Regions from separate parts of the Serratia sp. BNK-23 genome, predicted to be linked through region 2. Evidence: riboswitches for the same ligand, from Rfam matches in the RefSeq annotation. Region 2 holds a riboswitch; the other holds the start of a gene.
What was found. Region 2 has a riboswitch for thiamine pyrophosphate ahead of thiC (phosphomethylpyrimidine synthase ThiC). Riboswitches for the same ligand answer to the same signal wherever they lie in the genome.

Region 1 (3,642 bases), 450 kb from region 2:
CGGTGTGGTCTTCGCCGTTCAGCAGCAGCCGGCCGCTGGCCGCCGGCAGAAAACCGGCGATCAGGCTCAGCAAGGTGCTTTTACCGGCGCCGCTGGGGCCGAGCACCGCGACGCGCTCGCCCGGCTGGATGCGCAGATCAAAGCGCATCGGCAGGTGGTCATACAGGTAGGTCAGTTTTTCAAGCGTCAGCATGGCGGCCCGGTAAGCGTTCAATCAGGGTAAACAACAGGAAGCACAGCAGCAGCAACAGCAGCGCGGTCACCGCCCCGTCGTTGCTGCGGTAGGCGCCAATCTGCTGATACAGGTAAAAAGGCAGGGTACGGAAATGCTCGTTGCCAAACAAGGCGACCACGCCGAAGTCGCCGATCGACAGCACGCAGGCGAAGGCCAGCGCCTGTGCCAGCGGGCGGCGCAGGGCGCGCAGCTCAATCAGCCGCAGCCGTCGCCAGCCGCGGATATCCAGCGACAGGCACAGCGGGTTGTAACGTTCGGCGAGGTCGCGCATTGGGTTCTCCAATACCTTCAGCGCATAGGGCACCGCCATCAGCGCATTGGTGAGGATCACTAGCGCATAGGGCGACTGCGGCAACCCCACGGTATCGCTCAGCAGCAGGAAGAAGCCGGTGGCCAGCACGATGCCCGGCATCGCCAGGATCACCATGCCGCTGAGCTCCAGCGCCTGGCCGCCGCGCAGCTGTTGCCGCAGTTTTAGCTCACGGCTGCTCCACAGCAGCATCATCGTGAGCGCCACGCACAGCAGCCCTGCGCCGAGGGCGATGCGCAGCGACGTGAACAGCGCCTGCCACAGCACCGGCTGGCGCAGCACGCTGACCATGGCCTGATTGGCGCCGTCGGCGATCACCGCCAGCAGAGGCGGCAGCAGCAGCAACAGTGCGGCGGCGATCAGCAGAAAATCGCCGACGCGTCGCCACAGGCTGTCATCCGGATTGCGCCAGCGCTGGGCGTGGGTATGCCCCACCGGCAATGCCTGGCTCAGGCGCTGACTGATCAACACCAGCCCGAGACAACAGCCCAGCTGGATCAGCGCCAGCATGGCGGCACGCCCCAGATCGTAGTCGTAACTCAGCGCCTGGTAGATCGCCAGTTCAATGGTGGTGGCCTGCGGCCCGCCGCCCAGCGACAGTACGGTGGCGAAGCTGGCGAAGCACAGCATGAAGATCAGCGCGCCGCTCGGCAGGATTTGGCGGCGCAGCGCCGGCCATTCGACGAAGCGGAACTGCTGCCAGCCGCTCATGCCCAGTTGGGCGGCCAGCTGGCGCTGCTCTACCGGAATGTTCTCCAGCGCCTGCAGCAACAGGCGGGTGGCCAGCGGTAGATTAAAGAACAGGTGCGCCAGCAGAATGCCCTGCAGACCGTAGGGCGAGAAACCATACTCGACGCCCAGCCAGCCGCACAGCGTCGCCAGCCAGCCCTGGCGCCCATAGACGCTGAGCAGGCCGAATACCGCTACCAGCACCGGCAGCACCAGCGTCATGGCGCACAGCCGCAGCAACAACTGCCGGCCGGGGAAACGGCGGCGATAGAGCGCGCGCGCCAGCAGAATGGCGGGCAGCACCGAAATCAGCGCCGACAGCAGCGCCTGCAGGAAGGTGAAGCGCACCACGTGCCACAGGTAACTGTCCTGCCACAGGCTGCGCCAGTCGCTGTCCGGCGCGTGACGCCACAGTGACCCCAGCGCCAGCGCGGCGATGAGCAGGATCAGGCCGGCGGCCAGCAGCCCCGGCCAGAGCCAGCGGGGGATCAGCGGCTGACGGCGGTTTGCCATGCCCGGATCCAACCGCCGCGTTGTGTGGCCACCTCTTCGGCGCTGTATTGCAGCGCGGTCTGCGGCACGTTCATCTGCTCAAAGCCGACGGGCAGCGGGGTGTTGATCACCGGGTACATCCAGTTGCCGGTCGGGATGGTGTTCTGGAATGCCGGCGTCACCATGAACCGCATGAAACGCTCGGCCAGCTCAGGCTGTTTGGCGGCTTTCAGCTTGCCGGCCACTTCCACCTGCAGGTAGTGGCCTTCGCTGAACGTGGCGGCGGCGTAAAGGTCTTTTTTCTCTTCGATCAGGTGGTAGGCGGGAGAGGTGGTATAGCTGAGCACCAGATCGCCTTCGCCTTTCAGGAACAGGCCGTAGGCTTCGCTCCAGCCTTTGGTGACGGTGACGGTCTTCTTCGCCAACTGCTGCCAGGCGGCCGGCGCCTTGTCGCCATACACTTTTTGCATCCACAGCAGCAGGCCGAGCCCCGGCGTGCTGGTGCGCGGATCTTCGTAGATCACTTTCCAGTTGCGGTCGCCGCTGACCAGCTCCTGCAGGCTTTTCGGCGGGTTCTTCAGTTTTTCTTTGTTGTAGACGAAGGCGAAGTACCCGTAGTCGTAAGGCACGAAGGTCGCGTCCTGCCAGCCGCCCGGCACCGTCAGCCTGGCGGTATCGACGCCGCTCGGCGCGAACAGGCCGGTTTGCTGCGCCGCCTGCAGCAGGTTGTTGTCCAGCCCCAGCACCACGTCGGCGGCGCTGTTCTTGCCCTCCATGCGCAGGCGGTTCAGCAACGAGACGCCGTCTTCCAGCGCCACGAACTTCAGTTCACAGTCGCATTCGGCCTCGAAGGCTTTTTTCACCGCCGGGCCAGGGCCCCAGTCGGCGGCGAAGGAATCGTAGGTGTAAACCGTCAGCGTCGGCTTGGCGAACGCCGGCGCGGCGCACAGCAGCAATAAGCAGGGCAGATATTTTTTGACCACGTTGCACTCCTGAAAAATAAGGGGGCAAGGGCATCTGAGGGGGCGAGGCGGCGTCGCCGGTTCGCTGGGCTCAAATCCCTCCGCCGGTATTGACCGGATCAGGTTCGACGGGTGTGCTCTCAGCGGAAAATCAGGCTTATTACGCGGCCCGGCTCTCCGCACCCCGTTGAGACGGCGCTATTGTAAAGATTAACCGACTTGGGCGAAAGGCGCTTATGTCTCCGGCGGGGCAAACCAGGCGGACTTGAAGTCGAACCAGCCGAGGGTGTTCATCCGCACGCCGCGCATGCTGCGCTGGCCGTGCAGCTGCAGCCAGTGGTGGAACAGCGGATGCAGCTGGTGGTTGCTGACCAGACGCTGGCAGAACTCCGCCAGCGGCAGACGGTTGGCGCGCCACAGCGCCGCGTCCTGCGCCAGATCTTCGTTCATGCAATGCTGCATCAGCGGCAGTTCGTACAGCGTGGCGAACAGCGAAAACTCCAGCGGCAGATAGAAGTTGGCGCTGCCAAGCCACAGATCGCTGCGCGCGTCGCCCTGGTGCCAGGTGGCGTAATCCACGCTTTGCACGATCAGGCGGATGCCGTGCTGCGCCAGCAGCGGCTCGATCGCCTGACGGATGGCGTGAAACTCCGAATGCTCATTGAAGTGGGTCATCGTCAGTTCGGTCAGCCCCGCCGGTTTGGGCTGCTGCGCCAGCGCGCGGTTGTGGTGCCAACGGGGCAGCAGGCCGTACGCCGGCGACCAGTAGCGTTGGTAGAGCGGCCCGGCGTGGCTCAGCAGCGAAATGGGATTGATCAATTCGCACAGCCAGCTGCGAATGGCGGGATCGGCGGCCAGCGGGGAGCGCCGGTCGAACAGCAGGAAATAGCAGCCCTCTTCCAGCCGGCTTTCCA
Region 2 (3,642 bases):
CGATCTTGTGCATGTAGTGCAAAGAGAACTCGCGGTAATCGCGCCCGGTCAGCACGCCGCCCCAGGTGTCGAACACCATCACCGACTGCGCGCCGGCCTTGATCTGGGCATTGAGGTAAAGGATCACGCTGTCCGCCAGCTTGTCCAGCAACAGGTGCAACGTGGCCGGCTCGGCATACATCATCTTCTTCAGCTTGGTGAATGCCTTGCTGCTGCCGCCCTCAACCATATAGGTAGCCAGCGTCCACGGGCTGCCGGAGAAGCCGATCAGCGGCACTTCGCCCTTCAGCTCGCGGCGAATGGTGCGCACCGCGTTCATCACATAGCCCAGCTCCACTTCCGGATCGAACACCGGCAGTTTGTCGACGTCGGCGCGGCAGGTGACGGGGGAGCTGAAACGCGGGCCTTCGCCGGCTTCAAAGTACAGGCCGAGCCCCATGGCGTCGGGAATGGTGAGAATGTCGGAGAACAGGATGGCGGCGTCCAGCGCGTAGCGGCGCAGCGGCTGCAGCGTAACCTCGCAGGCCAGCTCCGCGTTCTTGCACAGCGACATAAAATCACCGGCCTGGGCGCGAGTCGCCTTATACTCCGGTAAATAACGACCGGCCTGGCGCATCATCCATACGGGGGTCACATCCACCGGCTGACGCAACAGCGCGCGCAGGTAACGATCGTTCTTCAACTCAGTCATTTATGGGGCTCCCTTAATAATCTGCCGGCCATTGTACATTATTCTGCCCGGCACAGCGCCACGGTGTCCTCAATCAAGCGGCGCGCCACGGTGCCGGGCGGCGGCAACAGCGGCAGTTGGTCGTAACGATACCAGCCGGCATTGAGCAGCTCCTTGGGATCGTGACGAATCTCACCCTGGTGGTAATCGGCCATAAAGGCCATCATCAGCGAGTGCGGAAACGGCCAGGGTTGTGACGTGACGTAGCGCAGGTTCTTGATTTCAATATTGCTCTCTTCCATCACTTCGCGCGCTACCGCTTGCTCCAGCGTTTCGCCCACTTCAACGAAACCGGCCAGCACCGTGTGAATGCCGCCGCGATGGCGCACGTGCTGCGCCAGCAGGATCTGATCGTCGCGCCGAATGGCGACGATCACGCAGGGCGCGATCTGCGGGTAGTAGCGCTCCTTGCAATGGCCGCACAGGCAGGCGCTTTCGGTGCGGCTGAGGTGCATCTCATGGCCGCAGTAGCCGCAATAGCGATGGGAGCGGTAGAAATCCGCCAACTGCACGCCGCGCCCGGCCAGCTGGAACAGACCACGATCCTGATCCAACAACTGACGCACCGACCCCATCTCCCGCGGCATCGCCTGGCGCACCAGCCAGACCGGCGCGCCCTCCCACTCACCGATGGTGCGCGCCATGTGGCCCTGCAGCCCGAGGGCGGCGGCGGTCCCCGACGGCAATTCACCGTTCGGTAACCAAAGTTTGCTTTCATGGCTGACGATCCACCAGCCGTTTTCATTGCCCGTTAATGCAAGTTCCATATCGTTGTTGCACAACCTCAGCTTCACTGGCACTCTACAAATCGGCTTTGTTACATTTTAATAACTTACCGGTTACTTTTGTTACTTACACGGAGTCAAACATGCTCAACCGTTTGGAAAGGCTGACTCAGCGCGTTGGCGGTAGTAATGAATTAGTTGATCAATGGCTTCAGGCCCGCAAGCAGTTGCTGGTCGCCTACTGCACGCTGGTAGGCCTCAAACCGAATAAAGAAAAGCATACGCCGCTGAATGAAAAAGCGCTGGAGAACTTTTGCCATAACCTGGTGGATTACCTCTCCGCAGGGCATTTTCATATCTATGACAGAATTATCAAACAAGTGGAAGGCGCAGCCAGTCCGAAAATGTCGCTGGCGGTGAACATCTACCCCAAGCTATGGGCCAATACCGAACAGATCATGGCGTTCCACGATCGCTATACCGAAGTGGATATCGATCAGGAGGTTTGTCTGGAATTCCATCAGGCCTTGTCGGATATCGGCGAAACGCTGGCGGCGCGCTTTGCGCTGGAAGATAAGCTGATCCTGCTGGAAGCGGAAGCCACGCAGCAACCGCTGCCGGACCAGGCGCTGGATCCGGCGCGTTAAAATTTTATAGTTTTTTTTCTTATCCCTCCTATACTGGGGGGCATCTTGTCGGAGTGCCTAGCGCCTGATTTGTTCATCGAATCAGCCAGGCTGAGACCGTTAATTCGGGATCCGCGGAACCTGATCGGGTTAATACCCGCGAAGGGAACAAGAGTAATCTATCGCCACAGACACGGCCTTCCCCTTGCGGGCGCCCTGCCTTATCGGCCACCATCATTACTCCCTCCGAGCTCCAGACAAGCAACTTTCCCAACCCAACACACTGGTAGGAACTTGCTATGTCTAACGTTAATCCACCGCGCGCCCGTAAAGCGCAACGCGAAGCCGCCCAGCAGTTTATCGACACCCTGCAAGGCATGGCTTTCCCAAACTCACGCCGCATCTACCTGCAGGGTTCGCGCCGCGATATCCAGGTGCCGATGCGTGAAATTCAGCTCAGCCCGACCCTGGTCGGCGGCAGCAAAGATAACCCGCAGTATGAACAGAACGAGGCGATCCCGGTGTATGACACCGCCGGCCCGTACGGCGATCCACAGGCCGAGCTCGACGTGCACGCCGGCCTGGCCAAGCTGCGCGCCGGCTGGATCGACGCACGCGGCGATACCGCCACCCTGAGCGGCGCCAGCTCCGGCTTCACCCAGCAGCGGCTGGCGGACGAAGGTCTCGATCACCTGCGTTTCGAACACCTGCCGCTGCCGCGCAAAGCGCTGCCGGGCAAGTGCGTAACCCAGTTGCACTACGCCCGCGCCGGCATCGTCACCCCGGAGATGGAATTCATCGCCATCCGTGAAAACATGGGGCGCGAACGCATTCGCGGCGAGGTGCTGCGCCACCAGCATCCGGGCCAGGGCTGGGGCGCCAACCTGCCGGACAACATCACGCCGGAGTTCGTGCGCCAGGAAGTGGCCGCCGGCCGCGCTATCATTCCCGCCAATATCAACCACCCGGAGGCGGAGCCGATGATCATCGGCCGCAATTTCCTGGTGAAGGTGAACGCCAATATCGGCAACTCGGCGGTCACGTCGTCGATCGAAGAAGAAGTGGAGAAACTGGTGTGGTCCACCCGCTGGGGCGCAGACACCGTGATGGATCTCTCCACCGGCCGCTATATTCACGAAACCCGCGAATGGATCCTGCGCAACAGCCCGGTGCCCATCGGTACGGTGCCTATTTATCAGGCGCTGGAGAAGGTCAACGGCGTGGCGGAAAACCTCACCTGGGAGATGTTCCGCGATACGCTGCTGGAACAGGCGGAACAAGGGGTCGACTACTTCACCATCCACGCCGGCGTGCTGCTGCGCTACGTGCCGATGACCGCCAAACGCCTGACCGGCATCGTGTCGCGCGGCGGCTCGATCATGGCCAAATGGTGTCTGTCGCACCATCAGGAAAACTTCCTCTATCAGCACTTCCGTGAAATCTGCGAGATCTGCGCCGCCTACGATGTCTCGCTGTCGCTCGGCGACGGCCTGCGCCCCGGCTCGATTCAGGACGCCAACGACGAAGCCCAGTTCGCCGAACTGCATACGCTGGGCGAGCT

Region 1: another riboswitch for thiamine pyrophosphate. It lies ahead of thiB (thiamine ABC transporter substrate binding subunit); the one in region 2 lies ahead of thiC (phosphomethylpyrimidine synthase ThiC).

The regions. Positions count from the first base shown of each region.
Region 1 covers NZ_CP179900.1:4,232,137-4,235,778, reverse strand. Annotated here, with positions in the region: gene thiQ (thiamine ABC transporter ATP-binding protein ThiQ) at 1-193, opposite strand, end outside; gene thiP (thiamine/thiamine pyrophosphate ABC transporter permease ThiP) at 180-1,787, opposite strand; gene thiB (thiamine ABC transporter substrate binding subunit) at 1,763-2,749, opposite strand; TPP riboswitch at 2,807-2,925, opposite strand; gene sgrR (HTH-type transcriptional regulator SgrR) at 2,963-3,642, opposite strand, start outside.
Region 2 covers NZ_CP179900.1:4,685,341-4,688,982, forward strand. Annotated here, with positions in the region: gene hemE (uroporphyrinogen decarboxylase) at 1-691, opposite strand, end outside; gene nudC (NAD(+) diphosphatase) at 730-1,497, opposite strand; gene ACMGF9_RS22300 (Rsd/AlgQ family anti-sigma factor) at 1,599-2,102, shown strand; TPP riboswitch at 2,142-2,266, shown strand; gene thiC (phosphomethylpyrimidine synthase ThiC) at 2,381-3,642, shown strand, end outside.